2 regions of the Mesorhizobium sp. Cs1299R1N1 genome follow, and region 2 is predicted to be linked to the other one. Evidence: riboswitches for the same ligand, from Rfam matches in the RefSeq annotation. Region 2 holds a riboswitch; the other holds the start of a gene.

Region 1 (15,818 bases), on a different contig from region 2:
ATTCGAGATCCTTGTCAGCATCGCCCTGGATGACCGAGAGGCCGCGCGCCACGCATTCGTTGACGCCGCGCTGCGACAACTCGAGCCCGCGGCCGTCGACCTGCTTGCTTTCCTGCAGCAATTCGAGCAGCGAGCCGTCGCCGGAGCCGACGTCGAGCACGCGCGATTGCGGCGGGATGAGGTTGGCGACGACCTCGAGGTCGACACGCTGGCTGCCGTTGACGCTCATGGTTTCGCCTCCTGAGTGGCGCATGACCATGGTCCGGAAAGTCCGCAACTCCTCGGGGTCATGGCTTCGCCTTTCTGTTCGGCGCATGACCTTGGTCCGAAAAGTCTGCAACTTTTCGGGGTCATACGCCCAGCCCCCTGGCGCGCGCGGCCGAGCCGATGAAGCCGTTGATGGCGGCAAACAGTTCCGGTTCGTCGAGCAGGAAGGCGTCGTGGCCGCGATCGGTCTCGATCTCGACGAAGGATACCGAGGCGCCGGCGGCGTTGAGCGCATGGACGATGGAGCGGCTCTCTTCGGTCGGAAACAGCCAATCCGACGTGAAGGACACCAGGCAGAAGCGGGTTTTGGTGCCGGCAAAGGCGTCCGCCAGCCGGCCGCCATGGTCGGCGGCGAGGTCGAAATAATCCATCGACCGTGTCATGTAGAGGTAGGAGTTGGCGTCGAAACGGTCGACGAAGGTCATGCCCTGGTGGCGCAGATAGCTCTCGATCTGGAAATCGGCATCGAAGCCGAAGGTCAGCGCTTCGCGATCCTGCAGGTTACGGCCGAATTTGCGGTGCAGGGCGGCTTCCGACAGATAGGTTATGTGGGCGGCCATGCGCGCCACCGCCAGCCCCTTTTCCGGGCGCTTGCCGTGCTCGAAATATTTGCCGCCATGCCAGTCCGGATCGGCCATCACGGCCTGCCGCCCGACCTCGTGGAAAGCGATGTTCTGTGACGAATGGCGCGCGCCGGTGGCGATCGGCAGTGCCGAAAAAACCCGTTCGGGATAGCTCGACGCCCATTGCAGCACCTGCATGCCGCCCATCGAACCGCCCAGCACGCAGAACAGCTTCTCGATGCCGAAATGGTCGACCAGCATCTGCTGCGCGCGCACCATGTCACGGATGGTGATGACCGGAAGGTCGAGCCCATAGGGCTTTCCCGTGACGGGGTTGGTCGAGGCCGGCCCGGTGGAACCAAGACAGCCGCCGATGACGTTGGAGCAGATGACGAAGAAGCGGCTGGTGTCGATGATCTTGCCGGGGCCTATCAGCACTTCCCACCAGCCTGGCTTGCCGGTCACCGGATTGGTGCTGGCGACATGCTGGTCGCCGGTCAGCGCATGGCAGACGAGGATGGCATTGGAACGAGCGTCGTTCAGCGTGCCATAGGTCTGGTAGGCGATCTGGAATGGCGACAGCAGCGTGCCGGCGTCGAGCTTGAGCGGCTTGTCGGGCCCGAAACGCAACACCGGGCTCGACGGTTGATCGGCCTCGTTGTTGGTCTTTCCTGCACGCAGAACAGCCATCACGTCTCTCTTGCTGCACCGTGCTTTTTGCGGAAATCGCTGCCGATCTCCGCGCCGCCGATGCGTTCGTCCGGCCGGTCGCGGACAATAAAAAACCGGCATTGCCTTCGCAAAGCCGGTTACGTCACGCAAACGGCCCTTTAGCGAATTGTTTAACGTGGCTGCAAGCCGACCGGCCAAATCACCACGGAACTGTCCCTGTCCTTCTAGAACTCACCCGCCTCGCCGTCAATGCCGGCGGCCGGCACCACTGCCGCCCCTCGACATTGCCTGCCATGGCCTGTATTTCCGCAGCGGCTTCCGGATGGAGGTGTTTTCGACGGATTTTGCAAAAATGAACCAGACACCTGATCAGGCACGTCCGACCCCGCGCGCGGGCATCATGGACATAGACGCCTACGTGCCCGGCAAGAGCACGGCGCCGGCCGGTGTCGCCAAGGTCTACAAGCTGTCGTCGAACGAGAATCCGCTTGGGCCCTCGCCGAAGGCGATCGAGGCCGCGCGTGAGATCGCCGGCAAACTCGACGTCTATCCCGACGGCACCGCCAGGCGGTTGCGCGAGGCGATCGCCGAGGTGCATGGCCTCAACGCGCAGAACATCATCTGCTCGAACGGTTCCGACGAGATCCTCGGCCTGTTGGCGCAGACCTATCTCGCGCCCGGCGACGAGGCCATGTTCACCGAACACGCCTTCATGGTCTACAAGATCTACATCCAGTCGGCGGGCGCCACCCCGGTGGTGGTCAAGGAGACCGACGAGCGCGCCGACATCGATGCGATGCTGGCGGCTGTCACACCGCGCACGAAAATCGTGTTCCTGGCCAATCCCAACAACCCGACCGGCACCTATGTGCCGTTCCAGGAGGTGCGCCGGCTGCATGCCGGACTGCCGAAAAACGTGCTTCTGGTGCTCGACGCGGCCTATGCCGAATATGTCCGCCGCAACGACTATGAAGCCGGCATAGAACTTGTCGGCAGCGCTGAGAACGTGGTGATGACGCGCACCTTCTCCAAGATCGGCCTCGGCGGCGCGCGCATCGGCTGGATGTATGGTCCAATGCACATTGTCGACGCCATCAACCGCGTGCGCGGCCCCTTCAACGTCAATGCGACGGCGATCGAAGCCGGCATCGCCGCGATCCGCGACCGTGCCCATGTCGAGCGCAGTGTGGCGCATAACGAGACCTGGCTCGCCTGGCTGAGCGAGGAGATGACCGGGCTCGGACTGCGGGTGACGCCGAGCGTCGGCAATTTCCTGCTCATTCATTTTCCCGACGACCAGAAGCATTCGGCGGCGGCTGCTGATGAGTATCTGAGCGCGCGCGGCTATATATTGCGGCGCGTTTCAGGCTACGGCTTTCCCAACGCGCTGCGCATGACCGTCGGCACTGAAGAGGCCAATCGCGGCGTTGTCGCCGCGCTCACGACATTCCTGAAGAGCTAGAAACCATGACATCTCCGATGTTTGAAAAAATCGCGCTGGTCGGCATTGGCCTGATCGGTTCGTCGCTCGCCCGCGTCATTCGCCGTGAGGGTCTGGCTCGCCACGTCGCCATCTCGACCCGCAGCGCGGCAACGCTCAAGCGGGCCGAGGAACTGGGCCTCGGCGATTCCTACACCACGGCTGCCAGGGAAGCGGTCCGCGACGCCGATCTGATCATCGTCTCGGTGCCGGTCGGTTCGTCCGGCGCGGTGGCACAGGAAATCGCGCCGGCGCTGAAAAAGGGGGCGATCCTCACCGATGTCGGCTCGACCAAGGCGTCGGTCATCGCGCAGATGCAACCGCATGTGCCTGATAGCGTCCATTTCATTCCCGGCCACCCGCTGGCGGGTACCGAAAAATCAGGCCCGGATGCCGGGTTTGCCGACCTGTTCGACAATCGCTGGTGCATCTTCACGCCGGTATCGGGCACCGATCCGGAAGCGCTGGAACGGCTCTCGGAATTCTGGCGCCGCTGCGGCGCCAACATCGACACGATGGACCCGCAGCATCACGACATGACGCTCGCCATCGTCTCGCATCTGCCGCACATCATCGCCTACAACATCGTCGGCACCGCCGACGATCTGGAATCGGTGACCAAGACTGAAGTGATCAAATATTCCGCCTCCGGTTTTCGCGATTTCACGCGTCTGGCCGCCTCCGATCCGACCATGTGGCGGGACGTGTGCCTGCACAACAAGGATGCCATCCTGGAAATGCTGGCGCGGTTCTCGGAGGATTTGGCCTTCCTGCAGCGTGCGATCCGCTGGGGGGACGGCGACAAGCTGTTCGACCTGTTCACCCGTACCCGCGCCGTGCGCCGCTCGATCATCGAAGCCGGCCAGGATATCGACGCGCCCGATTTCGGCCGCCAGGCGGTGGAGCACCCGGCAAAGAGCTAAGCTGTTTCAGGCCAGGTCGCTGCCATCATGGCGAGCGTCTCCGCCCGATCCGGCGCGCCCAGCCTGCCGCCGAAGCGCAGACATTTGAGCGCGGCGGCCGCACTTGCGAGACGCAAGGCCTGTTCGACCGGCATGGCTTCCGCCAGCCCGACCGCAAAGGCGCCATGAAAGACATCGCCGGCGGCCAGCGTGTCGACCGCCTTGATCCTCGGTGCCTCGACATGGCGGGCTGATCCAGCGCTTCGATCGAGCCACCAGGTTCCCGCCGCACCGCCGGTGACCGCGACGAAGGCATCGGTGCGGGCGGCAAGGTCGGTGCAGGCGGTCTCCAGATCCAGCGCGTGGCCACATATGATGCGGACTGCCGGTTCGGAGGCGACGATGTGCGAGGCCAGCGGCAATAATTGTTCCAGCACCGCAAGCGGCGCGGTATCGGCATCGAGGATAGCCGGCCGGCCAGCGGCGCGCGCCGCCTTCAGGGCCAGGGCAGCGGCACCCGGCCAGCGCACGTCGGCCAGGACGGCATCGAATGTCGTGACGTCGGTGAACGGCAAGGCCTCGGGATCAGCCTGAGCGCGTGTGTCGTAGAAAGGCACGATGATCCGCTCGCCATGCGCATCGACCAGGATCGAGGCCAGTGCCGAGCGCGCGCCGCTGACGCGGCGCACATGGCTGCAATCGACGCCCTCGGCCTCTATTCTCGCAATCAGCTGATCGTCGACCGGATCGTCGCCGGCGCTCGCCCATAGCGATACCTCGGCGCCGAGGCGATGCGCGGCGCAGGCCGCGCTCGTGGCCATGCCCGAGGCGATCTGGATGCCGTCGGAGGCGATGAACTTTCCCTGATGATGGGGCAATGTATCGACACGCAGGATCGTATCCAGCGTCAGCGCCCCGACACTCAGGAGCTTCACGGGTCTTGCCATGGCGGGACTATTGCACCGGCTTGATCTTGCCCAGCGGGATGAAGCCGAGCGAGGCCTTGCCCTTGACCACTTTCAGCGGCATCGACGGTTCGCTGCCAAGCAGCGCCAGGGCGCCAAAACCCTGCTCGATCGCATTCTTCTGCTCGGGTATGGCGCCGGCAAGAATGGATGCCACGGCCTTGGGATCCTTGATCCTGATCATCAGATCGGCGTCGACCAGGCCCTCGGCATCGACCGAAAGCGGCCCGGAAACGGTGACACGCGCCATTCCCGACGACAGATCGAGGGTGCGGATTTCGATCCTCTGGCCGCGCAGGCTTTTCACCTGCGTGCCGATCGCCGCGACGCCGTTCTTCAGTGTCACGTCGCCGCTGGCATCGAGCGCCGGCAGCACGCGCCCGCCGATCGCGTCGGGATCGATCTCGAGATCGCCAAAGCTGCCGACATAGTCGAGATCCCCGCCATTCGGCTGCAACTGGCCCGATGCCTTGCCAGCACTGAACAGTTCGACCGGATCGGTGTCGTCGGCCGGGTCGGTTTGGCCTGATAGGCCCTCGGCCTGCAGCGATATGCGCCGCGGCAGCGGGTACCACAGTTTGACGTTGGCCTGCAGATTGTCCCAGTCGATCCAGAGCGGCATCATGCCCGGGACGGAGGTCCGGAGCGGACCGCGCAGACTGGCAACCGGCGACAAGGGTTGGACGATCTGGGCGGTGGCATTGAAACTACCGGCCGAGGCGGCGATGTTCTTGGCATCGTCCTCGTAAGCGAGGTTGTCGCAAGAGACGGCAAAGCTCAGGGGATAGCCACCGACCTGGAGATTGGCGCAGCCGGCCGCGATGCCGCTTTTGTTGAGCGTGGCAACCGCCTTGTCGGCCTCGGACCTCACCCTGTCGGCCATATAGAACCAGCCGGCGCTGTAGATGGCGAACAGCACCAGGATGAACGCGGCAAGCCACCACAAGCGGCGACGGCTACCCGGTTGGCGTTCGTCACTTGACGTCATGCTTTGGCTCTCGTTAACGCATGGATGGTGTGGACGGATTCTCGATTCCGGCAACACCAGTGGACAGAGACGAATAGGTAGACGGACACGGGCGGAAAAAACACCGGTTTCCGGTGCGGTGTTGCCATTCTTTTTGCAATCAGGCGCGTTGATATGGGCGATTTTTGGGTGTTCGGCTACGGTTCGCTGATCTGGCGGCCGGGTTTCGCGCATGTCGAGACACGACGCGCCCACCTGCATGGCTATCGCCGCTCGCTTTGCGTCTATTCCTTCGTGCACCGCGGCACGCGTCAGCGGCCCGGACTGGTGCTTGGCCTCGACCATGGCGGTTCCTGCGTCGGCCTTGCTTTCCGCGTGCCTGGCAAATTGCGCGACGAGGTCATTGCGTATCTACGCGAGCGCGAGCTCGTCACCAGCGTCTATCTCGAACGCACGCTCAAGGTGCGCCTCGACGGCGGCGATGCGGTCCAAGCCGTGGCCTACATCGTCGACCGCAGGCATGAGCAATATGCCGGGGCGCTGGATGCGGCGGATGCGGCGGCCCTGGTGCGCGGCGCGGTCGGCCGATCCGGCAACAATGAGGACTATGTGCTGAGCACGCTCAAGCATCTGGAAGCGCTCGATATCCGCGACCACTGGCTGGAGGATGTGGCGCGCCGGATAGCGACTTCGTGAAGCGCTGGCTCTGCGGAAAAAGGCGGCCAGGCCTTTGACCTCGATGCGGCAGGACCTAGGTTAGGCTCCGAACCCAGCCAGCGGGCGGCATCGCCCGCTCCCAATCATCACGGAGATCCGTCTTGCAGAAACGCCGTCTCGGTCGTACCGACCTTTCCATCGCGCCGCTGGTTCTGGGCGGCAATGTCTTCGGCTGGACCGCTGACGAGAAAACCTCCTTCGACCTCCTCGACCGCTTCGTCGGCGCGGGCCTCAATGCCATCGATACGGCGGACGCGTATTCGCGTTGGGTTCCCGGCAACAAGGGCGGCGAATCGGAAACCATCATCGGCAAATGGATGAAGGATCGTGGCAATCGCGACAAGGTCGTGGTGGTCACCAAGGTCGGCTCGGACATGGGGCAGGGCCACAAGGACCTGTCGGCCGCCTATATCGAAAAGGCCGTCGACGCATCGCTGAAGCGGCTGCGGACAGAATTCATCGACCTCTATCTGTCGCACTGGCCGGATCCGACCACGCCTTATGAGGAAACTCTCGGCGCCTATGAGAGACTGCTCGCCAAGGGCAAGATACGCTATGCCGGCTGTTCTAACCTCGATGCCGGCCAGTTGCGCGCGGCACTTGACGTGGCAAGCCTGCGCGGCTTGCCACGCTATGAGGTGCTGCAGCCGGAATACAATCTCTACGATCGTTCCTCCTTCGATGGCCCGCTACGCGACCTCTGCGTGGCCGAGGATATCGGCGTCATCACCTATTTCAGTCTGGCCAAGGGTTTTCTCAGCGGCAAGTACCGCACGGAAGCCGATCTCGGCCAGAGCGAGCGCGGGGAGGATGTCGGCAGCTATCTCAATCCACGCGGCATGCGCATTCTGGCGGCGCTCGACGCCGTATCCGCCAGGCATTCGGCCAAGCAGGCGGAAGTGGCGCTTGCCTGGGTTATCGCACGGCCAGGCGTCACCGCGCCGATCGCCAGCGCCACCAAGCCGAGCCAGATGGACAGCCTGATCAAGGCGGTGTCGTTGAAGTTGAGCGCGGACGACATGGCCGAACTCGACAAAGCCAGCGCCTGAGGCGGCCGGCAGCGCGGGGGCGCACGAACGTCCAAGACGATCCTCATGCCTTGCCATACCGTCCTTCGCACGGGGCGCAGGGCGGAGGATCAGATGGCCGGATCGCTTGTTTGGCAGCCGGAGCTTTGGCGCCAATTGCTTGCGCTGTTGCTGGCCGCCACCGTGGTCATGGGTAGCCCGGGGCCGGCGACGATAAGCGTCACCGCCGTTGGCGCCGCCTTCGGCCTGCGCGATTCGCTGCGCTACACCGGCGGCATCGTCCTGGGCACGATCGCCGTGCTGCTGGTCGTGGCGACCGGTGTCATGGCGGTGCTTGGGTCGATGCCGAAGCTGGCGCCGTTGCTGGTTGGTGCGTCTGCGGCCTACATCCTCTATCTCGCCTTCAAGATCGCCACCGCCCCGCCATTGGCTGTACGCGCCGCCGACGCGTCGCGCCCGACATGGCTGGCCGGTTTTCTCCTCGCGGTGGCCAACCCGAAAGCGTATGTGGCGATCGCCGCCGTGTTCGCGGGTGCTTCGTCGAGCGCGGGCGATGCCGAACTCCGGCTGTGGACGAAACTGACTGTTCTCGCGGTGATGATCGTTGTCATCCACGCCGTGTGGCTTCTTGCCGGTGCGGCGTTCTCGCGCTTCCTGCGCCGACCTGTCGCCTCGCGGATCATCAATCTGGGTTTTGCCGCGACGCTGCTGCTGACCACGGCGCTGGCGGTGCACGGTTGATGGCCTGGCCAGAGAGCCTTCAGGCCTTCGTGCCCAGCTCCCGAAGCCGCTTGATCGCCGTTGGCGGCAGGGCCGGCGGATTGGGGGCGCGCGATGCCTCGACGAGAAGCTGGTCGCAGGCAGCCTCGGTCTCGCCGATCAGCCGCGCCATGAACTCATCCTTGCCCAGACCAGGCGGTATGGGCGGCAGGAAGCGCGCCTTGACGGTCCCGGGATAGCGCAGGAACTTGCGGCGCGGCCAATAGAGGCCGGCGACATGGGCGACCGGCACCACCGGAACGCCAAGCTGGGTGTAGATTTCAACGATGCCGTATTTGTAGGCCGGCTCGTCGCCCGGCGCCCGGCGCGTGCCCTCGGGATAGATGATCAACTGGCGCGGGTTGCGCGCCATCTCTTCCTTGGTCGCTGCGACCACGGCCTTCAGCGCCTTGGAGCGGCTGCCGCGATCAACCGGGATCATGCGCATCTTCAAGATATACCAGCCGAAGAACGGGATCCAGGTCAGCTCGCGCTTCAGGATGTAAAGCGGGTCCTGGAGGTAAGGAAAGAAGGCGATAGCGTCCCAGAACGATTGGTGCTTGGGCGCCAGGATGAAGGAGCCCTCGGGCAGGTTTTCCTGCCCGGTGATGTCGTTTGTCGTTCCGGCGATCTTGTCATAGAGCCACATCGAGGTGCGCGACCAGAATTTCGGCACGAACCAGGCGCGGTGGCGGGGCGACAGGAAATAGTACGGGGTCCAGAGGATCATCTGGATGATCAGATTGACGTAGAAGACGAAATTGAACGCCAGCGATCTGACATAAAGCATGGGGGAGGTCCGGTGAGGAAGTGTGCGTTGGTTACACCAAGCGCGGGGAAAAAGGAAACGGTGCGATACTGCCCGTGCTACCAGGTCGCCTGCGCCAGCCGTTCCCTCAGGCGTGGGGCGGCGAAGTCGAGGAAGGCGCGCAATTTTACCGGCAGCCGGCCCTGGCCCGCATGCACCAGGTTTACCGGCCAAGGCTCGGGTTCGAAATCCCTGAGCACGGGGCGCAGTGTTCCTGATCGTGCGGCGGCGACGATCTGGTAGGAAAGCACCCGGGTCAACCCGACCCCGGAGATCGCCGCATCGATCGCCGCCTCGGCGGTGTTGACCCGAAGCCTTGAGCGGACCGGCACGACAAAATCAGCCTTGTCCACGGTGAAGGTCCAGGTGGCAAGCGAGCCAAGGCCTTCGAAGGTGATGCAGCTGTGCGTATCGAGCTCTCCCGGCGCCCCAGGAATGCCGTGTCCGGCCAGATAGGCCGGGCTTGCGCAGACAATATGACCGATCGAGCCGACCCTGATGGCGACCATCCGCGAATCCGGCAGCCTGCCGATGCGGACGGCGAGGTCGATATGGTCTTCGGCCAACTGGCTTATCCTGTCGCCGAGCGTGAGGCGGATATCCACCAGGGGAAAGGCGGCGAGGAACTCGGTGACAACCGGCAACACGTGAAGGCGGCCGAAGACGATCGGCGCGGTGATGATCAGTTCCCCTGTCGGGGCGCTGTATTCGCCGCCGGCGGTGCGTTCGGCGTCGCCGACCTCGTCGAGAATGCGGCGGCAGGCAGCGAGATAGGCATGGCCCGCATCGGTCAGTGTCAGCCGCCGCGTCGAGCGGTTCAACAGGCGTGTCTTCAGGTGGCGCTCCAGATCGGAGACCTTGCGGCTGACCGTTGCCAGCGGAACGTCCGAACGGCGCGCGGCGGCGGAAAGGCTGCCGCCTTCCGCTGCCGCGACAAAAAGGGACATGGCTTCGAGACGATCCATCATTTCTTCCAGAAAATGGAAGGGTTGATTGCAAACATGGCATCTACATCCGCAACATGGAAGGCTGCATATAGGCGGGGTACCTCAACAAGGAAATCTCCATGCCCCGCATTGCCACGCCTTCGTCCATCGCAAACGCTCCCGCCGCCGCGCAGCCCATGCTGCGGGCGGTGGAAAAACAGCTTGGTGTCGTCCCGAACCTGTTTCGGATGGTCGCCAACAGTCCGGCCGCGCTGGAAGGCTATCTCGGCATGATGGGAGCGTTGGCCAAGGGCCGGCTGCCGGCGCCGACGCGCGAGCGCATCGCGCTGGCGATCGCCGAGATCAATGGCTGCAACTACTGTCTTTCCGCCCACACCTATCTCGGCAAAAACCTTGCAAGGCTCGACGATGCCGAGATGATCGCCAACCGCCATGGCGGCTCCACGGATCCCAAGGCAGCCGCGGCGGTGCGTTTTGCCGCCGGGGTAGCGCAAAGCCGCGGGCATGTCGGCCAGGAGGATCTCGCCGCTGTCAGGCTCGCGGGCTATGACGACGGGGAGATCATCGAGATCGTCCAGCATGTCGCCCTGAACGTCTGGACCAACTATATCAACGAGGTTGCCCAGACGGAGATCGATTTTCCGGTTGTTTCCGCCCGCGATGCTGCCTGAATCCGGAAAAGGGGCGGCGGTGCCCGCCGGCCCCAATCCTTCAAGCCGCAGAGGAAACCCCATGTCTGAGAGCCGCCCGCCGCTTCCGCCCTTCACCGCCGAGACGTCAGCACAGAAAGCGCGCATGGCCGAGGATGCCTGGAATTCGCGCGATCCTGCGCGGGTGGCGCTCGCCTATACGGCGGACAGCCGTTGGCGCAACCGCGCCGAGTTCCTGCAAGGCCGCGATGCGATCCAGGCGTTCCTGACACGCAAATGGATACGCGAACTCGACTACCGGCTGATCAAGGAGGTCTGGGCCTTCGACGGCAACCGCATCGCCGTGCGCTTCGCCTATGAATGGCACGACGACAGCGGCTCATGGTTCCGCAGCTACGGCAATGAGAACTGGGAATTCGACGAGCACGGGCTGATGCGGCTGCGCATCGCCAGCATCAACGACCTGCCGATCGCCGAGGCCGAGCGCAAATATCGCTGGCCTCTCGGCCGGCGCCCGGACGACCATCCGACGTTGTCGGAGCTCGGCCTTTAGAAACGTTTCATGCAAGGAGGTTTCGATGAACGCACACGCTTTTACGAGCGATGTCGCCTTCACGCCGACGGTCAAGGCGATCCAGGCGCGTAAGGGCTCGCGTCAGTCCTACGCCCGCGTCGAGGAGCGCGGCGGCTGGCAGTCGGCGATCACACCGGACCTCGCCGCCTTCATCGAAGTGCAGACCAGCGTCTTCCTGTCGACGGCCAATGGCGATGGCCAGCCCTACATCCAGCACCGCGGCGGCCCTGCCGGCTTTCTCAAGGTGCTCGACGAGAAGACGATCGGCTTCGCGGATTTTTCCGGCAATAAGCAGTTCGTCACGCAGGGCAATCTGGCCGACAATCCGAGGGCCTTCCTGTTCCTGATCGATTACATGATGCGCCAGCGCATCAAGATCTGGGGCACGGCACGCGTTGTCGAAAACGACGCCGGGTTGACGGCGCGGCTGATGCCGCCGGACTACAAGGCGCGTCCCGAACAGGTCATCCTGTTCACCGTCTCGGCGTGGGATGCCAATTGCCCGCAACATATACCGCAGCGCTTCGAGGCGGCTGATGTGGCGGCGGCGCTTGGCGAGCGCGACCGGCGCATCCAGGACCTTGAGCAGGAGGTCGCGCGCCTCAAGGGCGTTTCAGGGGCTGGCGCCAAGCAATGACGCGGGCTCAGCCGCCGGCGGCGGTCTCGGCCAGCGCGATGCCTTCAGGCGTCGGCTTCAGCGGGATGATGCCGCGAGCCAGCGCCAGCAGGTATTTGGTGTATTCGGTGAACAGAACGCGCACCGCCCGCGGCTTGGTCAGCCAATTGCCATTATCAAGGTTGGAATTGACCACCGGGTAGGGTTCGAGCTTGGCGCCATGCAGCAGCCGGCCCATCTCCAGCAGGCTGCGCGGCATGTGATAATTGTTGGTGACCAGGATCACAGTACCATAGGCGTGGTTTTCCACCCATTTGGCGCTTTCCTCGGCATTGCCGATCGTGTCGAGCGCGGCGCGGTCGATGTCGACGCAGCAGGAAAACAGCTTCTTGTCGCCGCCGGTCGCAGCCTGGAGTTGGCGACGGCTGGCGGAGGGATGCACGCCACTGATCAGGAGTCGCTCGCCCTTGCCGGATGCCAGCAGCTCCATCGCCGCGTCGAGGCGCGACTGGCCGCCGGTCAGCACAATGATGGCGTCGGCCTTGGCCGGGTTGGCGGGCGTGGTCAGGTGGCTGACCTTGCTGGCAAACCAGCCGAAGCCGCCAGCGAACACTGTTGCGAGCACAAACAGGGAGACAGCGGAGAGACGCAGGGCGGTCCTTAAATGGCTAAGCCTGCCGTGGCCGCGCCAACGGGCAACCACCACTGGCAGCCGTCCAGCCGTCCCGGTCGAGTCCCGCACGTCCATGGTCATATGGTTAATCCCGAAATGCGGCCTTTGATAGGTAAAAGACGCACTTTGCGTTACGCGAATTCTCCATCCGTGATCGCGCTCTTTCGATCCACGCCAAGACGAGTTCCTTTCATGCGTCGGGTTGGCGAACGTCGATGTCGCTGAGATAGGCGACGACGGTGGCGTGCGAAGTTGCCGCCGTCAGCGCGCCAATCACCAGCACCATCAGGACGACACCCAGGTAGCCCGCGGAGCCGATGGCGAAGTTGCCGAACAACGCGGTCGCCTGATCGGCCTGCGGCGTTGCCATATTGCGCGACGACCACCAGGAAAACACGATGAAGACGAGCACCGCCGCCGCTCCGCCGGCGGCCGCGCCCTTCATGCCGGTGACCAGGAAATGCCGGCGGAATTCGCGTGCGATGAAGCGCGCTTCGGCGCCGACGAAATGCAGCACCTCGATGATGTGGCCGTTGCCGTCCATGGCGCCACGGGTCGCGAACACCACGGTCAGCACCGTTGCCGACAGCATCAGGGCCAGAACGGCGACGCCAATGGTCACCGTGGTGCGGGCCATGGCCACCAGCCGGTCGACCCAGGTGCGGTGGTCGTCAAGCGATGCACTCGGCAGCTTCGGCGTGATCGCGGCGCGCATGGCGGCGAAGTCCGGCGGACTGTTCTCGTCGATGGTTACGATGATCAGCCGCGGCACCGGCAGTTCGTCGATGTTGAGGCCCGATCCCAGCCAGGGCTCCAGGAGCCTGGCGGTCGCTTCGCGGTCGATGATCCGGGTCGACTTCACGCCGGGGAATTCGCCGGCGATCTGTGAGGCCTGGCTAAGCGCTGCCTCCATGTCGAGGCCGTCAGCCGGCTTGATCTGGATGGTCGCCTCGCGCGAGATCTGGTTTTCCCAAACCGAGGCCGTGTCGCGCACCAGCGTCACCGCGCCGAAGGTCAGGCAGGACAGGAAGGTCATGATAGCGATGACCAGCACCAGGGCGCGGCCGGCAATGTTCTGCGCGGGCACGATCGGCGCCATCTTGCGCTGGGTGCGCGGTCTTGCCTCGACCGCCTCGGCATCCTGCTCCTCGAAATGGTCAGCCGATAGCTCAGTCATAGATATCAAGCCTTCCGCCGGCCAGGATCATGCGGCGCGCGTCGACCTGTTCCATAAGGCCAAGATCGTGGGTCGCGATCACCACGGCGGTGCCGAGACGATTGAGTTCGATGAACAGCCGCAGCAGCCGCCGCGCCAGCGGCGGATCGACATTGCCGGTCGGCTCGTCGGCCAGCAGGATCTCCGGCTGCTCGATCAGGGCGCGCGCGATCGCGGCGCGCTGCTTCTCGCCGCCTGACAGAACCGGCGGCAGCACATGCATGCGTTCGCCGAGCCCCACCCATTTCAACAGTTCGGTGACATCGGTGCGGTAGCTCGCTTCCTCGCGCCCGCGCACGCGCAATGGCAAAGCAACATTCTCATAGGTGGTCATGTGGTCGAGCAGGCGAAAATCCTGGAACACCACGCCGATGCGGCGGCGCAGATGCGGCAGTTCGGTGCGTGAGATGCGCGAGCGGTCCTTGCCGAAGATGGTGATCAGTCCACGCGTCGGCCTCAGCGACATGAACAAAAGGCGCAGCAACGTCGTCTTGCCGGCACCCGAAGGCCCGCTCAGGAACTGGAAGGAGCGCTCCGGTATGTGCAGGGAGATGTCGCGGAGGATTTCCGGACCCATGCCATAGCGGAGGCCGACATTTTCGAAGCGAATCAATTTCGGCGACCTGAAATTCCTGGCGGCGGCGAGCCGGCCTGTTCTGCGAAAAGACCATCGGCCGGCATGGTTAACCGGCGGTTAATTCCTGGGTTGTTTCGGCTTGTCACGACAGCTCCGGTGGGGAAGCGTTAACCATTTGTGTTTACGCAAAAGAAACGAAAAGCGAACAGGTGCAATACTGGGCCATGATGGCTGACCAGCGAACCGCGCGCCCGGTTTCCGGCGAAATCATGACCGATCCACCGGCAATTGCCGTGGCGGACCGGATCGTGCGCGGTCCGGCGGCCGATATCATCGATGCCGACTATGAAGTGATGCCGCGCCTTGCTCCTGCGGTGGAAAGCGATTCCCCACCGCCGCGTGCGATCGTCACCCCGCCCATCGAGGGCATGGACATGCTGCGCAAGCCGGAAGCGCCAGCGAAACGGCCGCCGGCATCACGCGGAGGGCCGATCTTCTGGATCGCCGGCGTCGGTGCCGCTCTTGCCGCCTTCTGGGTGTCAGGCGGCCATGCGCTGGTGCGCCAGGCGCCGTACCTCGCCGGCGCGCAAGCGTCGGCGCTGACCATTTCAGGCGTCACGTCACGTGTCGACGCCTCAGGCACGAACCCGGTGCTGTTCGTCGATGGGGAGGCCGCGAACGACGGGACGGGCCCCGCGACCCTGCCGCCGCTCGAGATCCGGGTGACGGGCAAAGACGGGCGCACAATCCGTTATACGTTGGGGACATCCGGCCGCTTGCTGGCATCCGGCGAAAGATTCGGCTTTGCCAGCCGGCTCGACGTGCCTAAGAACGGCGTAAGAACCGTTTTGGTTACTTTCGCCGAGTAGGCGATCACCGGGGAAGACCATCTATGCCCATCGTACGCGGCAAGGACATCGAAGTCCTGTTTTCGGCATCGGCGATCGCGCGGCGCAATCTCGAACTCGCCAAGGAGATCGCCGGGCACGACTATCACGATTTGCTGGTGATTTCGGTGCTGAAGGGCTCGTTCATCTTCGCCGCCGACCTGATCCGGGCCATGCACGATGTCGGCCTGTCGCCGGAAGTCGAGTTCATCTTCATCTCCAGCTATGGCGCCGGCACCACCAGCGGCGAGGTGAGGGTGCTGCGCGACATCGACAACGAGGTTGCCGGCCGCGACGTGCTGTTGATCGACGACATTCTGGAATCGGGCAAGACGCTGAGCTTCACCCGCGACCTGATGCTGTCGCGCGGCGCGAAAAGCTGTTCCATCGCCGTGCTGCTCGACAAGCGCATGCGCCGCCAGACCGCGATCAATGCCGACTATGTCGGCTTCGACTGCCCCGATTATTTCGTCGTCGGCTACGGCATGGATGTCTCGCATGCGTTTCGCGAACTGCCGTTCGTGGGTGTCGTCAAGGGCGACGTTTGAGC
Region 2 (15,818 bases):
TGTCGGAGGCCATGGCCTCCGCCGCCGCGAAGTAATCCGGAACCATTCCTGATGTCAGTCCGCCATTTCACTGATCTTTCCACCGTTTCCGAAGGCGATTTGCGCTTCATGCTGGATGACGCGGTGACGCGAAAGGCGCGTCTCAAGGCCGGTGAGCGGACCAAGCCGCTCGAAGGCAAGGTGCTGGCGATGATCTTCGACAAACCATCGACGCGCACGCGCGTTTCTTTCGACGTCGGCATGCGCCAGCTTGGCGGCGAGACCATCATGTTGACCGGCACCGAGATGCAGCTAGGCCGCTCCGAGACCATCGCCGATACCGCCAAGGTGCTGTCGCGCTACGTCGATGCGATCATGATCCGCACCACCTCGCATGAGCGGCTGCTGGAGCTGACCGAGAACGCGACCGTTCCGGTGATCAACGGCCTGACCGACGACACCCATCCCTGCCAGCTGATGGCCGACATCATGACTTTCGAGGAGCATCGCGGGCCGGTGGCTGGCAAGACGATCGCCTGGACCGGCGACGGCAACAATGTGCTGCACTCGCTGCTCGAGGCCTCGGCACGGTTCCGCTTCAATCTCAACGTCGCCGTGCCCGAAGGCAGCGAACCGGCGCAGAAGCATATCGACTGGTCCAAGGCGCATGGCGGCAAGCTGCATTTCACCCGCTCGCCAGAGGAAGCCGTCGACCAGGCCGACTGCATCGTCACCGACTGCTGGGTGTCGATGGGCCAGGAACACCGTGCTCGCGGCCACAATGTCTTCTCGCCCTATCAGGTCAACGCAGCGCTGATGGCCAGGGCAAAGCCCGATGCCCTGTTCATGCATTGCCTGCCGGCCCATCGCGGCGAGGAGGTGACCGACGAGGTCATCGACGGGCCGCATTCGGTGGTGTTCGACGAGGCCGAGAACCGGCTCCACGCCCAGAAGGCCGTGCTCGCCTGGTGCCTCGGTGCTTGAAGTTTCTTGGGCGCTTGAAGTCTCTTGGGCGCCTGAAGTGCCTGGGCGCCTGAAATGTCTGGGCGCTTGATCTGCGAGGGCGCGATGCCTATCTGCGCCGCATCACGCAAATCAAGCGCGTTTGGACGCATGTGCCCACCAGGGCCGCATGGCCGCGCCCTGGAGCTTTGTCATGTTGGAAAGCCATCAAGTGACTGAACATCACCCCAAACTCGGCGAGTTCGGCTACGCCGGCGACGATCACGTCGTTCCCTTCGAAGTCGGTCCGCTCGACGTGCGTGGCCGCACGGTCCAGCTCGGGCCGATGCTCGACGCCATCCTTGGCCGCCACGACTATCCCGAGCCGGTCGCCCGCCTGCTGGCGGAAGCCTGTGTGCTGACGGTGCTGCTCGGCACCTCGCTCAAGTTCGAAGGCAAGTTCATCCTGCAGACCCGTACCGATGGGCCCGTCGACATGCTGGTCGCGGACTTTTCCACGCCCTCGGCGCTGCGCGCCTATGCGCGTTTCGACGCCGACCGGCTGGAGGCACTGATCGCGGCCGGCGAGACCTCGCAGCAAACGCTGCTTGGCAGCGGCGTGCTGGCGCTGACCATCGACCAGGGCGCCCATACGCAGCGCTATCAGGGCATCGTCCAGCTCGACGGCGAGACGCTGGAAGAGGCGGCGCGCACCTATTTCCGCCAGTCGGAACAGATCCCGACCGACCTCAGGCTCTCGGTCGCCAAGCTGCTGACGCCCGGTGTCGGCGGTGCGCGCGAGCAGTGGCGCGCCGGCGGTATCCTGGCGCAGTTCCTGCCGCAATCGCCCGAGCGCATGCGCATTCCGGATCTGCCGGGTGGGGATGGCGATCCGCGCGAGGAGATCCATGATCCCACGGACAATTCCTGGCAGGAGTTGCTGGCCTTGCTCGGCACCATCGAGCCGACCGAATTGATCGACCCGACCATCGGCGCCGAGCGGCTGCTCTACCGCTTGTTCCACGAGCATGGCGTGCGCGTCTTCGGCGGCGTTCCCGTCGCCGATCAGTGCTCATGCTCCCGGGACAAGATCCGCGGCATCCTCGAGGGCTTCTCCGCGCAGGAGATCGAGGACAGCACCGAGGATGGCGGCATCCACGTCGCCTGCGAGTTCTGCTCGACGCAGTACGACTTCGATCCGGCGGAATTTGCGGCTCAGTGAGCTATCTTTCCTTCTCCCCGTTCACGGGGAGAAGGTGCCCGACGGGCGGATGAGGGGCAGCGCGACCGCCGGTGCTCAGTTCACCGTGCGCCTTGTCCCCGGCAGATCGAGCGAGAAGGCGGGGATTGCGATGTCGAACGTCTCGCCGCGCTTGTTGCGCATCGTGTAGCGTCCGACCATGATCCCGGACGGTGTCGAGAGCGGGCAGCCGGACGTATATTGATAGCTGTCGCCGGGATTGAGCTCCGGCTGGTCGCCGACAACGCCCGGCCCGCGCACTTCCTCGACCCGGCCGGCACCATCGGTGATGTGCCAGTAGCGCGACAACAACTGCACGAACTCGTCCGACTGGTTGTCGATCGTTATCTGATAGCCCCAGACATAGCGGTTCTCCGAGGGATCCGAACGGTCCTCGAGATAGAACGGCCTGACCTGCACTTCGATGTTGCGCGTCACGGCGCGGTACATGAGCGGCTCCAAAACAATCCGACGATTTTCGACGCTCCCGGTGAGCAGGTCAACGTGCGCGTCTTGTCGCGCCTAGCCTTGAACCGCAGGTGCCGGCAAAGAATGTCATTTAAGTGACACACGACAATGGTGGTGTGCACGAACCGGGCGACTCGGCGCTCTGTCGAACTGTTGAAAACGGCCACGATGCGGGCGGCCTTTCCGGAGTGACCAGATCTCGATGGAACTCACCTTCATAGCCGCCTCGCTTTCGACCGCTCTCATCCTTTCAAACGCCGCCAGCATTTCGCTCGCCGCCTCACGGCTGAAACGGCGCGGCACGATCGCCCCGCCCGCCGCCAAGTCGCAACCGGTATCGATCGTCGTCCCGTCGCGTGGCGTCGAGGCGTTCACGCATGAGACGCTGGAACGCGCCTTCGCGCTCGACTGGCCACGTTATGAGCTGATCTTCTGCGTCGCCCATGCCGACGATCTGGTGGTCAAACTGATAAACAGGGCGATTGCCCGGTTTTCCAAGGTGCCGGCCCGGCTGCTGATCGGTGACGACCGTGTCAGCGCCAATCCAAAGCTCAACAATTGCGTCAAGGGCTGGGAAGCGGCGCGCCACAGCTGGGTCATTCTCGCCGATTCCAACGTCTTGATGCCGAGGGACTATGTCGAGCACATGATGGCGGCATGGCGGCCCGACACCGGCCTTGTCTGCTCGACGCCGATCGGCTCGCGACCCGAGGGTTTCTGGGCCGATGTCGAATGCGCCTTCCTCAACACATTGCAGGCCCGCTGGCAGTATGCCGGCGAGGCGCTCGGCCTCGGCTTTGCCCAGGGCAAGAGCATGCTGTGGAACAAGCCGATGCTGGACGCCAATGGCGGCATTCGGGCGCTGGCTGCCGAGATCGCCGAGGACGCCGCCGCCACCAAGCTGGTCAACGGCCTCGGCCTGCGCGTCAATCTCGTTGCGGCGCCCTTCGAGCAGCCGCTCGGCCAGCGTACCGTTGGCGAGATTTGGTCGCGCCAGGCCCGCTGGGCGCGCCTGCGCCGCGTCACCTTTCCGCGGTTCTTCGCGCCGGAAATCCTGACCGGCGCAGCGGTGCCTCTCGCGCTCGCGCTGGTTGCGGCGGCGAGCGCGGGCGTCAGCCTCTGGGCAACCGCGATTGCCGTGTTGGCGGCCTTCTACCTTCCGGAATGCGCGCTGGCCTTGTCCAAGGGCTGGCATCTGTCGCCGCGCATGGTCGCGGCGATGATCGCGCGGGACGTGATGCTCCCGTCCATCTGGGCGCGCGGCTGGCTCGGCGGCGCCGTCGACTGGCGTGGCAATGCCATGACCATCCGCACCAAGGCGGCCGAATTGGAGGAGACGCCGTCGCGCGCCTGATCGCCGCGGACGACGCTCCTAAGCAGCTTATCTGGCTGCCTGCAACGCCTGCGCGATGTCTTCCAGCAGGTCGTCGGCGTCCTCCAGGCCGACAGACAGCCTGAGCGTGCCAGGCCCGATGCCGAGTTCGGCGCGGGTCTCGTCGCTCAAATTCTTGTGCGTCGTCGTCGCCGGATGGGTGATCAGGCTCTTGGCATCGCCGAGATTGTTCGAGATCAGCACGATGTCGAGGGCGTTCTGCAGGGCGAAGGCCGCCGGCTTGCCACCCTTGACGTCGAGGCAGATCAGAGTCGAACCGCCCGACATCTGCTTCTTGACGATATCAGCCTGCGGGTGGTCGGCGCGGCCGGGATAGATGACGCGAGCGATCTGCGGCTGCTCGGCCAGGAAGTCGGCGATCCTGCCAGCACTTTCCGTCTGCTGGCGCACGCGCACCGGCAGCGTCTCGAGGCCCTTCAGCAAGGTCCAGGCATTGAACGGCGACAGGCTGGGGCCGGTGTGGCGGAAATAGTCGTGCAGGTTTTCGTCGATCCACTTCTTGTCCGACAGGATGACACCGCCCAGACAGCGGCCCTGGCCGTCAATGTGCTTGGTGGCCGAGTAGACGACGATGTGCGCGCCAAGCTGCAACGGCTTCTGCTGCAGCGGCGTGGCGAAGACGTTGTCGACGACAAGCCGCGCGCCGATCGAGTTGGCAAGCGAGGCAACGGCCGCGATGTCGACGACTTCCAGCGTCGGATTGGTCGGGCTTTCCAGGAAGAACAGCTTGGTGTTCGGCCTGACCGCCTTTTCCCAATTGGCAATGTCGGTGCCGTCGACCAAAGTCGCCTCGATGCCATAGCGCGGCGCCAGCGTCTCGACCACCCAGCGGCAGGAGCCGAACAGCGCGCGCGCCGCCACTATATGGTCGCCGGCCTTGGCGCTGCACAGCAGCGCCGCCGTCACCGCCGCCATGCCCGATGCCGTGGCGCGCGCGTCCTCGGCGCCTTCCAGCGCGCACATGCGCTTTTCGAACATGTCGACGGTCGGGTTGGCGTAACGCGAATAGATGAAGCCAGGCTCTTCGCCCTTGAAGCGGGCTTCCGCCGCTTGGGCGGTCTTGTAGACATAGCCCTGGGTCAGATAAATCGCCTCGGAGGTTTCGCCGAAGCCGGAACGCAGGGTTCCGCCATGCACGAGTGCCGTCTGAGGTTTCCAGTTGCGCGTCTTGCTCGTCATCGTCCTATCCAAACACAAAAAAAACCGGCCGCGAAAAAGTCGCAACCGGTCCATACGGCCTTGCGGCCCGACGGTCCTTTAGCGACTTGTTTAACGTGGCTGCAAGCCGACCGGCCAAATCACCACGGGATAACGACCCTTTAGACCCGCGCCACGCTTGCGTCAATTGCCGGCTTCATTAAGAGGTTTGTACCAAGGCAGGTTCCGCCAAGTGCCCAGCGGTTTTGCGGCAAGAACCTGCAACAAAGGAGACCAGTCTTGGGGCGGAGCCAGACTTTGCGGCAGACAGGCATTCTTCCCGATCAGGACATTTCGGCGCTGTTCCAGTCCGGCGCGCTGAAGTCGCCGCGTGCGCTCGATGCCGACCAGATCCAGCCGGCTAGTCTTGATCTCAGATTGGGCGAAAAGGCCTGGCGGGTGCGGGCCTCGTTCTTGCCCGGTCCCAACCACAAGGTCTCGGAAAAACTTGATCGGCTGCAACTGCACGAGATCAATCTGGCCGAAGGCGCGGTTCTCGAAACCGGCTGCGTCTATATTGTGCCGCTGCTCGAAAGCCTGGCCCTGCCGGCTGACATTTCGGCCTCGGCCAATCCAAAGAGCTCGACCGGTCGCCTCGACATCTTCACCCGCGTCATGACCGACCGTGGCCACGAGTTCGACAAGATCGCCGCCGGCTACAACGGTCCGCTCTATCTCGAAGTCAGCCCGCGCACCTTCCCGATCGTTGCGCGCACCGGTTCGCGCCTGTCTCAAATCCGCTTTCGCACCGGCAACGCGCTGCTTTCGGAAGCCGAACTGCATGAATTGCACCGCGCCGAGATGCTGGTCGCCACCGAGCCGCCGAACATTTCTGGCGGCGGCATCGCGCTGTCGATCGATCTCAATGGCGACAAGGATGGGCTGGTCGGCTATCGCGGCAAGCACCACACTGGCCTCATCGATGTCGACAAGCGTGCCGCCCAGGATGTCCTCGACTTCTGGGAGCCGATCCACAAGAGCGGCGCCGGCGAACTGGTGCTCGATCCTGACGAGTTCTACATCCTCGTCAGCCAGGAGGCGGTGCATGTGCCGCCGCTCTACGCCGCCGAGATGACGCCCTTCGATCCGCTTGTCGGCGAGTTCCGTGTCCACTATGCCGGGTTTTTCGATCCGGGGTTCGGCCATTCGGCGGCCGGCGGCACCGGCAGCCGCGCGGTGCTCGAAGTGCGTAGCCACGAAGTGCCGTTCATCCTCGATCATGGCCAGATCGTCGGCCGGCTGGTCTACGAACACATGCTAAAGCGCCCGCAGGCGCTTTACGGGACCGACCTGGGCTCGAACTACCAGGCACAAGGCCTGAAGCTGTCCAAGCATTTCCGCCCGCGCTGATCCTGGCGCCATGAGGCCATGCAGAACGTTAGCCGACCCCGTAGGCTCGACGACTTCAGCATCCGTTTGACGTTCGACTAGCCGTGAAACATGCGCTTTTTCGCAATGCCGAGACACGCATTGAAGCTGCCGATGAACAGCAGTTCGCGCCGTGCGAGTTGCGTTTTACCCCAGCTGCGTGTCTGCCTTGCAGCGTCAAGCGAAGCCTTTGATCCTTGCAAGGGGAACAGGACTTTGTCCAGGCAGCCGAGGACATGGGCTCGGGCTGAGTCTATCCCGCATGGTTTGGCCGCTTCGTTCAGTTTCGCACCGCCAAGCGTGGACATTCGCCGGTCGGCGTTTTGCATCAGAAATTCGACCTGAGGGCTTGCGTACCCGGACGTTAGAAGCCGGTTCTTCATAAGTCCGAGTGCTTCGCCATAGGATTTGGGACTGCACTGCGCGGCTCCATAAGCCACGGAGGACGCGTCCGCGAGCAAGAGCGCGAAGCCAAAGGTTCGTATGGCGCCTGGCAAATAACTTGGGACCATATGTCAAAGCCTGTCATAGGACCATAGATGACGTCCTTTACTTCTGGCGCTTCACAGCGCCTTCACCGCCACCTTCACCGGCTTTTCGATTTCCAGCGGGTTGCGCAGCGGCAGGCCGAAATCCCCGGCTTCGATCTCGAACACGTCGCCGGCTTCGGTCGTGACGCCGTCGGCGAAGGACAGCGTGGCCGTTCCGAACATATGCACATGCACGTCTCCCGGCTGGCGGAACGCCGAATATTTGAAATGGTGGTGCTCGAGATTGGCGATGGTGTGCGACATGTTCGCTTCGCCCGACAGGAACGGCTTCTCCCACATTGTCCTGCCGTCGCGCACGATGCGTGACGTGCCGCGGATGTCCGAAGGCAGGTCGCCGATCAGAATTTCGGGCCCGAACGAGGCATTGCGCAGCTTGGAGTGGGCGAGGAACAGATAGTTCACGCGCTCCGTCACATGGTCCGAGAATTCGTTCGACAGCGTGAAGCCGACACGGAATGGCGCGCCGTCATCGCCGATGACATAGATCCCGGCGATCTCTGGTTCTTCGCCGGCATCCTTGGCAAAGGCCGGTGACATGAGCGCGGCACCAGGCGCGACCGCCATGGTACCGTTGCCCTTGTAGAACCATTCCGGCTGCACGCCGATCTGGCCTTTCGCGGGCTTGCCGCCTTCCAGTCCCATGCGGAACATCTTCATGGAATCGGTGAGTTGCTCCTCGCCGTCGGTGCTGAGCTTCTTGTGCATGGAATCGCGCGTCGCGGCCGAACCGAGATGCGTCAACCCCGTGCCGGTCAGATGCAGATGCGCCGGGTCGGGGTGATTGATCGGCGACAGGAGGCGCCCCCGCTTGTAGGCGGCGTCGAGATCGACCGTCTCGCCAAGTCCCTTGCGTTCGATCAGGGCCGTCAGGCCGACGCCGGTGCGGGCGGCCTCCATCGCCAGCGAATAGACGCTGCGCGCGCCGTTGATGATCCGGGTCTTCCCGCCGCTGCGGGCAACGACACGGATCGTCTCGGCGTCGTCGAGAATCTGCGAGATCAGCATGATCAGTCCTCTCTCATTTATCTGTATCCGGCTGCCAATGGGCAAACCCTGACCGGCGCGGCGCGGGAACGCGCCACGGTTGAAACGTTCGTCCGGATTGCGTTCGCGAACCTGGTCCTTCCCCGGACTTCTTGGTGCCGACGGGCCGCCGGCAGCTTCGCGATCTAGAACCCGTATGCCTCCTAGTCCTCGCCCCAGCCCTTAAGCCTTGTTCTTGTTGTAGACGTCGAAGATGACGGCCCCGAGCAGGACCAGTCCCTTGACCACCTGCTGCCAGTCGACATTGACGCCCATGATCGACATGCCGTTGTTCATCACGCCCATGATGAAGCCGCCGACCACAGCGCCAATGACCTGGCCGACGCCGCCCATCGCCGAGGCGCCGCCGATGAAGACGGCCGCAATAACGTCGAGCTCGCTGCCGAGGCCCGCGGCCGGCACGGCCTGGCCGAGACGCGCGGCGATGATGAGGCCGCCGAGAGCCGACAGCACGCCCATATTGACGAACACCAGGAGCGTCAGCCGCTCGGTGTTGATGCCCGACAGTTGCGCCGCCTTGGCGTTGCCGCCCATGGCGTAGATGCGGCGGCCGATGGTCATGCGCTTGGTGACGAAGACGAACAATGAAATCAGCACGCCCATCACCAGCAGCACGATCGGCAGGCCCCGATAGGTCGCGAACTGGAAGACCAGGAACAGCGCCAGCGCGCTGCCTACCAGGATCTTGATGACGAACAGCGCGAAAGGTTCGGCCTCATAGCCGTGGCGTTCGCGCTTGCGCCGCGCCCTGAAGCCGAAATAGGCGTAGGCGAGCACCGCGATCACGCCCAGCACGATCGTCGTCATGTGCAGCGTGAGCCCGCTACCCAAAATGGTCTTGCCGGCGGCATTCACCGTCGGTGGGATCAGCGTCAGCGGGCCGATCACGTCCGGGATGAAGCCGGAACTCAGTGCCTTGAAACTGTCGGGCAGCGGACCGACCGAGGAGCCGCCGCCAAGCAGCGCCTGGCAGATGCCGCGAAAGATCAGCATGCCGGCGAGCGTCACGATGAAGCTTGGTATGCGGTGATAGGCGATCCAGTAGCCTTGCGCGCCACCGATCAACCCACCGACGATCAGGCAGACGATCGAGACAACGAGCGGATTGCTGAACATGCCAAGAGGCCAGATCACCATCATCATGGCGGCAAGTGCGCCGATGAAGCCGGCGACCGAGCCTACGCTGAGATCGATATAGCCGGCGACGATGACCAGCAGCATGCCGAGCGCCATGACGATGATGAACGAGTTCTGCTGCACCAGGTTGCTGAGGTTGACTGGTTTGAACAGCGTTCCCGACGTCGTGTACTGGAAGAACAGCATGATGACGATCAGCGCGATGATCAGGCCGTATTCGCGCAGGTTCGTCGTCAGCGCCGAGACGGCGATGCGAGGACCCTGCTTGACGTCCTCGGCGGTGCCGCTTTGCGGCGCGGGAGCGCTGTCTGTGCTCATGATGCTTTTCCTTCTCCGCGAACAATGGCGCGCATGATTTTTTCCTGGCTGGCGTCGCTTGCCGCCATCTCGCCAACGATGCGCCCTTCGTTCATGACATATATTCTGTCGGAGATGCCGAGCAGTTCCGGCATTTCCGATGAGATGACGATGATCGCCTTGCCCTCGGCGGCGAGGCGAGCGATGATTGTATAGATTTCGTACTTGGCACCGACGTCAATGCCGCGCGTCGGCTCGTCGAGGATCAGAACTTCCGGGTCGGCGAACAGCCATTTCGATAGCACCACCTTCTGCTGGTTGCCGCCCGAGAGATTGCCGGTCAGTTGATAGACGCTGGATGCGCGGATATTGGTCTTTTTGCGATAATCGTTGGCGACGCTCATTTCGTGCATATCGTCGATGACGCCGCCATTGGAAACGCCGGCGAGGTTGGCCAATGTCACATTGTGCTTGATGTGGTCAATGAGGTTCAGCCCATAGGTTTTGCGGTCTTCGGTGACGTAGGCGATGCCGTTCTGCACCGCCTTGCCCACTGTCGAAAGGTCCACGGGCTTGCCGTTGAGCAGCACCTCGCCGCTGATGCGCCGGCCATAGGAGCGACCGAACAGGCTCATGGCGAATTCGGTGCGGCCGGCGCCCATCAGCCCGGCGATGCCGACAACTTCGCCCTTGCGCACCTTGAGGTCGATGCTCTTGATCACTTGCCGTTCGGCATGGATCGGGTGGTAGACGGACCAGTCCTTGACCTCGAAAATGACGTCGCCGATATGAGGCTCGCGCGGCGGGTAGCGATCGTCGAGGGACCGGCCGACCATGGAGGTGATGATCCGGTCCTCGCTGATGTCCTTCCTCGGCAATGTCTCGATCGTGCGCCCGTCGCGGATCACCGTCACCTTGTCGGCGACGCGGTTCACCTCGTTGAGCTTGTGGGAGATCAGGATCGAGGTCATGCCCTGCCGCTTGAACTCAAGCAAAAGATCGAGCAGCGCCTGGCTGTCCTTCTCGCTGAGCGATGCCGTCGGCTCATCGAGGATCAGGAGCTTCACTTCCTTGCTGAGTGCCTTGGCGATCTCGACCAGCTGCTGCTTGCCGACGCCGATATGGGTGATCAGCGTCTTGGGGTCTTCCTTGAGCCCGACTTTCTTCAAAAGCCCGGACGTGCGTGCCTCGTTGGCGTCCCAGTCGATGACGCCGTAGCTGGCGTGCTCGTTGCCGAGGAAAATGTTCTCGGCGATCGACAGCATCGGCACCAGCGCAAGTTCCTGGTGGATGATGACAATGCCCTTGTGTTCGCTGTCATGGATGCCTTTGAAATGGCATTCCTGGCCCTGAAAAATGATCTGGCCATCATAGGTGCCGGAGGGATAGACGCCCGACAGCACCTTCATCAGCGTCGACTTGCCGGCGCCATTTTCGCCGACCACGGCGTGGATCTCGCCTTCCTCTACGCTGAGGTTGACGTTCGAGAGCGCCTTCACGCCGGGGAACGTCTTGGTGATGTCGCGCATCTCCAAAATCGTCGAGGTCATTAGGGCAAGCTCCTAGGAGGCCGGCAGAACCCATACCGGGGTCGCTTTTAACGAAAAGGGGCCCTGCGTTGCGCAGGACCCCTGACTTTATAACCGAAATTACTTCAGGTCTTCGGCCTTGATGTAGCCGGAGTCGACGACCAGCGCCTGGTAGTTCGACTTGTCGACTTCATGCGGCGTCAGCAGGATCGAGGGAACGACCTTGACGTCGTTGTTGTAGGTCTTTTCATCCAGGCCTTCCGGCTTGCCGCCCGAGAGCACCTTGTCGACCAGCTGCACCGTGGCCTTGGCCAGTTCGCGGGTGTCCTTGAACACGGTCGAGTACTGCTCGCCCGAGATGATCAGCTTGACCGAGGCGGTCTCGGCATCCTGGCCGGTCACGATCGGCCAGGGCTGTGCGTCGGTGCCATAACCGACAGCGCGCAGCGAGGCGGTGATGCCGCGCGACAGGCCGTCATAGGGCGACAGGACGCCATCGACGCGGCTGCCGTCCGAGTAGTTGGCCGACAGGAGGTTGTCCATGCGCGCCTGGGCGGTGGCGGCGAGCCAGCGCAGCGTGCCGACCTTGTCCATGCCGGTCTGGCCGGACTTGATCTTGATCGAGCCGTCGTCGATCAGCGGCTGCAGGACGGAGATTGCGCCATTGTAGAAGAAGAAGGCGTTGTTGTCGTCGGGCGAGCCGCCGAACAGTTCGACGTTCCACGGCTTGGTGTTCGGGAAACGCTCCTTGAGGCCCTTGACCAGCGAATTCGCCTGGATCACGCCGACGCCGAAATTGTCGAAAGTGGTGTAATAGTCGACATTGGCGGTCTTCTTGATCAGGCGGTCATAGGCGACGACGACGACGCCCGCGTCGTTGGCCTTCTGCAGCGCATCCGACAGGGTGGTGCCGTCGATCGAGGCGATGATCAGCGCCTTCGGGCCCTTGGTGATTTCATTTTCCAACTGGCTGAGCTGGTTGGGGATGTCGTCCTGCGCGTACTGCAGGTCGACAGTGTAGCCGAGAGCCTCGAGCTGGGATTTGACGGCGTCGCCGTCATTGATCCAGCGCTGCGAGGTCTTGGTCGGCATCAGCACGCCGACAAGACCCTTGTCGGCCGCGTGCGCCTGATAACTCATGGCAGCGATGCCAAGGGCCGCGACGGCGGCCAGCGTTTTGATGATCTTCAACTTACTCTCCCTGGTTGATGGACGCGACACCTCGGGGCTTCGCGGGCCGCGCAGCCAGACAGGAGCGCAAACGCGCCGCTGTCGGCTTTATCGATCTCCGGTATCCTCCCAATCGGCTCCGCGATGCAGTTTCAATCGATACGATTTTGGTCGTTACCGCCCTTGCACCCCGGAACGCGCGAAGGGTGGGTCGCTTTGCCATAACTGTCAAATGCGATCTTTGGTGGTTGCTATACCGAAACCGGTATGATCTAGCATGCGGAAAGGAACCGGCGGAAGGGCTGGAAGATCATGGCGGCATTGCGCGATCCCGATGCGATTCCCGTAAGTTACGAGAAGCTCCCGGGCAATGGGGAGACACTCCTGCGCAGTGGCTTGAGCTTGCGCCACATGCGCATGATCGCCGCCCTCGACGATCACGGACGGGTGAGCGCCGCGGCCCAGGTCATGAACATCTCCCAGCCGGCCGCCTCGCGCATGATCGCCGAGATGGAGGCGGTGCTCGACGTGAAGCTGTGCGAACGGCTGCCGCGCGGCGTGACCCTCACCCCCTATGGTCAGGCGCTCGCCAGGCGGGCCCGCTCGATCCTGCTCGAGATGCACGAAGCCGACCGCGAGATTGCCGAGCTCAAGGCCGGCAAGGGCGGTTCGGTGTTCCTCGGCGCCGTGACCGCGCCAGCGATCGAATTGGCCGTGCCGGCGATTCGCGAGATCCGCCGCATCTACCCGCGCATCGAGATCACCATGCAGGTCGAAACCTCCAATGTGCTCGCCCGCGAGCTGATCGCCTCGCGCCACGACTTCATCATCGCCCGCATTCCCGACGACCTCAATCCGCGGCTGTTCGAATCCCGCGTGATCGGCGTCGAGAAAGCCTGCCTGATCGTGCGCCGCGGCCACCCGCTCGCGAGGGGTAATGTAGTGCGGCTGGAAGACACCGCTGCCTATGACTGGGTCTTCCAGTCAGGCGGTTCGCCATTGCGCCAGGCGATGGAGAGCAATTTCCTGAACCGCAACATCGCGCTGCCGGATCGGATCTTGAATACCAGCTCGCTGCTGCTCACGCTGGTCATGGTCGCGCAATCCGATGCCATAGCGCCGGTCTCGGTGCAGGTGGCGAAGTTCATCCAGAACCCGGACGGACTTGCCGGCGCCATCGACGTCGTCCAGACCGAGTTCGACATCGAGGTCAGGCCCTACAGCCTGATCACGGTCAGGAATCGCGTCCTGTCGCCGGCGGCCAAGATGCTGCATGATTTCATCCTGCGTGAAGTGGGGTGATGGAACGAGAACCACCTCCGCGCGTTCAAAACCGATCGGCATGCGCGCTGGAGCCTGTTTCGGGCGAGGGAACGAGGTGTCGGTGGTTAACAACTCGGGAGGTTTTTATGGAACGTCGGTTGTTTCTTACTGGAATGCTTGGCGTTGCGGGGGCGGTTGCGTTTGCAAGCGTGGCCCGACCCGGCCGCGCGCTTGCCGGTGTTCCCCAGGGCAATGGAATTCTCGATGAGTTGGACAAGCCGGATCCGGCTGTCTTCGAAGAGGATGACCAGGTCGAACTGGAGCAGGTCTCCCACCGCCGTTGGCATCGCTGGAGACATCATGGTCCCGATGGCTACCGGCGTCGCCGCCGTGGACGCCGCCGCGGCTGGAGACGAGTTTGCCGCAGCTACTGGCGCCACGGCCGCCGCCGCGTCCGCTGCTGGCGCGAGCGCGTCTGGCTCGGCGTCTGGCTGTAATCGCTTCTGGCTGACGCCAAAGGGCGGCCACCACAGCGTGGCCGGCCTTTGCGCGTATATTCAGGGCTCTTCGAGCCCAAGGCGTGGCGTTGATTACCCAACTGTAACGTGTTTGGGCCTGCATTTTGCCTTAGCCTACGGTCGAATCGACGGAACCATAGAGGCCTTTGTCCGTTGAGGCGCTGTTTAAGCGGAGCTTTGACCATGGCGGGGGACCATCAAGAAGAACGGCATTCTGCAATCGACATGACGCGGGCCGCGGACCATCGGCACGCATGAAGGGCGTCGCGATACTGACCGAAGCCCGCAGCGGCTCCGAATGGCTTGGCAGCCTCACAAACAGCACGGGATTGTTCGGCAAGTCGGCCGAGTGGCTCGACACGGCCAATCTGGGGTGCAAGCCGAAATCCTTCGATGATCTGCTGTCCGCCGTGATCGATCGCGGCGGGACTGCAAACGGCACGTTCGCCGTGAAGCTGTTTCCACGGCACCTTCATTGGTCGCAGGCCAAATACGGAGCCGACTTCCTGGCGGAATGCGGCCGGCGCCATGACCTGGGTCTGGTCCTGCTGGAGCGACGGGACCGTCTTCGCCAAGCGATTTCCTATTGCCGGGCAAAGGCGTCGGGCCATTGGAAAAGCACGATGGACGGCGCGGATATGGTTCCGCAATACGACTTCGCAGGTATCTGCCAGGCCTATTTCCTGATCGAGCAGAGCTATGCCTTCTGGGAGGCTTACCTGCGGTTGGCCGATCTGCACTACGATCACTTTTTCTATGAGGATCTGTTGGAGGATCCTCGTCCTTACGTCGCGTCGGTGGCCCGGCAGTTGTCGGTGGGAATGCCGGACGGAGAGTTCGAGACGAATTTGCGGCTGCAGCGGGACGACCTCACCGAAGATTGGGCGGAGCGGTTCCGCAACGACGTCAAATCAGAAGACCTGCTGGCGCATCTGCCCAGGAAGGTGGCGCCGCGGAATATCAACAACCTCGCCCGGTTCCTCCTCAAGAAGCAGATGCGAATCGGCCAAGCCTAGGCTCACCGACAGTGCTGCCAAGTGGACAGGTTCGGCCTGGGCCAACGGACTCTTGGCTTCAGGGTGGAGCGGGTAGCGGGAATCGAACCCGCGCGTTCAGCTTGGGAAGCTGACAGGCTACCATTACATCATACCCGCGCTGCAGCCTCGTTATCATGACGGCATGGCTTCGGGCAATCGCAAACCGGTCTCACAATGCGGGCTTCGCCAGCTCACCGGTGACGGTCGGTGCCTGCTCCCTGGCCTTTGCGACTTCGCCGCCGGCGGCGAAGCTTGGCCAGTATTTCGAGATGGCCAGCGTCGCGCCGGCGGAAGAGAAATGCCCGTAGTCGAAATAGAGAAACTGCTTGCTGGTGGCATCCTCATAGGAACAGCCGATGGCGTCGCACAGATAGGTAAGTGGATCGATGAAGGTCGCGCCCTTGGCGAAGAGCTGCACCTGCTTGTTGATATCGGGATCCATGGCCATCGGCCAGGATGTGTTCGCGGCGCCTTCGTGTTTAGCAAAGAAAGCGACCTTCTGGACGTCGGCGATGAACTCCGGAGACTGGCCGATGACATAGACCTTGACACCCATGTCGCGCAGCCGGTCGATCGTCGTCTGCAGTCCGTCGAAGCCCCTGGCCTGGTAGTCCGTCCATCGGCCGCTCAGGATCACCGCCTGGATATTGTCATCGCGGATGATCGACAGCGCCCGTTCGTTGAA

What was found. Region 2 has a riboswitch for S-adenosylmethionine ahead of O7A70_RS04840 (O-succinylhomoserine sulfhydrylase). Riboswitches for the same ligand answer to the same signal wherever they lie in the genome.
Region 1: linked by a shared signal. The riboswitch ahead of metX (homoserine O-acetyltransferase MetX) and the one ahead of O7A70_RS04840 (O-succinylhomoserine sulfhydrylase) in region 2 are both predicted to bind S-adenosylmethionine.

The regions. Positions count from the first base shown of each region.
Region 1 is NZ_JAPYKR010000001.1:642,228-658,045, reverse strand. Features, by position in the region: gene metW (methionine biosynthesis protein MetW) at 1-229, opposite strand, end outside; gene metX (homoserine O-acetyltransferase MetX) at 351-1,520, opposite strand; SAM riboswitch at 1,641-1,718, opposite strand; gene hisC (histidinol-phosphate transaminase) at 1,855-2,964, shown strand; gene O7A70_RS03175 (prephenate/arogenate dehydrogenase family protein) at 2,970-3,905, shown strand; gene O7A70_RS03170 (sugar kinase) at 3,902-4,831, opposite strand; gene O7A70_RS03165 (DUF2125 domain-containing protein) at 4,839-5,837, opposite strand; gene O7A70_RS03160 (gamma-glutamylcyclotransferase) at 5,991-6,512, shown strand; gene O7A70_RS03155 (aldo/keto reductase) at 6,635-7,582, shown strand; gene O7A70_RS03150 (LysE family translocator) at 7,676-8,302, shown strand; gene O7A70_RS03145 (lysophospholipid acyltransferase family protein) at 8,322-9,110, opposite strand; gene O7A70_RS03140 (LysR family transcriptional regulator) at 9,188-10,093, opposite strand; gene O7A70_RS03135 (carboxymuconolactone decarboxylase family protein) at 10,195-10,746, shown strand; gene O7A70_RS03130 (nuclear transport factor 2 family protein) at 10,808-11,278, shown strand; gene O7A70_RS03125 (pyridoxamine 5'-phosphate oxidase family protein) at 11,304-11,936, shown strand; gene O7A70_RS03120 (YdcF family protein) at 11,944-12,669, opposite strand; gene O7A70_RS03115 (cell division protein FtsX) at 12,779-13,765, opposite strand; gene ftsE (cell division ATP-binding protein FtsE) at 13,758-14,417, opposite strand; gene O7A70_RS03105 (hypothetical protein) at 14,606-15,250, shown strand; gene hpt (hypoxanthine phosphoribosyltransferase) at 15,274-15,816, shown strand.
Region 2 is NZ_JAPYKR010000002.1:286,076-301,893, forward strand. Features, by position in the region: gene O7A70_RS04815 (aspartate aminotransferase family protein) at 1-35, shown strand, start outside; gene argF (ornithine carbamoyltransferase) at 52-963, shown strand; gene O7A70_RS04825 (Hsp33 family molecular chaperone) at 1,112-2,143, shown strand; gene apaG (Co2+/Mg2+ efflux protein ApaG) at 2,219-2,611, opposite strand; gene O7A70_RS04835 (ceramide glucosyltransferase) at 2,832-3,983, shown strand; gene O7A70_RS04840 (O-succinylhomoserine sulfhydrylase) at 4,011-5,201, opposite strand; SAM riboswitch at 5,260-5,337, opposite strand; gene O7A70_RS04845 (2'-deoxycytidine 5'-triphosphate deaminase) at 5,478-6,569, shown strand; gene O7A70_RS04850 (hypothetical protein) at 6,647-6,916, opposite strand; gene araD1 (AraD1 family protein) at 7,151-8,143, opposite strand; gene mmsB (multiple monosaccharide ABC transporter permease) at 8,345-9,637, opposite strand; gene mmsA (multiple monosaccharide ABC transporter ATP-binding protein) at 9,634-11,166, opposite strand; gene chvE (multiple monosaccharide ABC transporter substrate-binding protein) at 11,266-12,336, opposite strand; gene O7A70_RS04875 (LysR family transcriptional regulator) at 12,628-13,617, shown strand; gene O7A70_RS04880 (protamine-2 (modular protein)) at 13,725-14,075, shown strand; gene O7A70_RS04885 (Stf0 family sulfotransferase) at 14,351-15,112, shown strand; tRNA gene O7A70_RS04890 (tRNA-Gly) at 15,177-15,250, opposite strand; gene O7A70_RS04895 (acyltransferase family protein) at 15,303-15,818, opposite strand, start outside.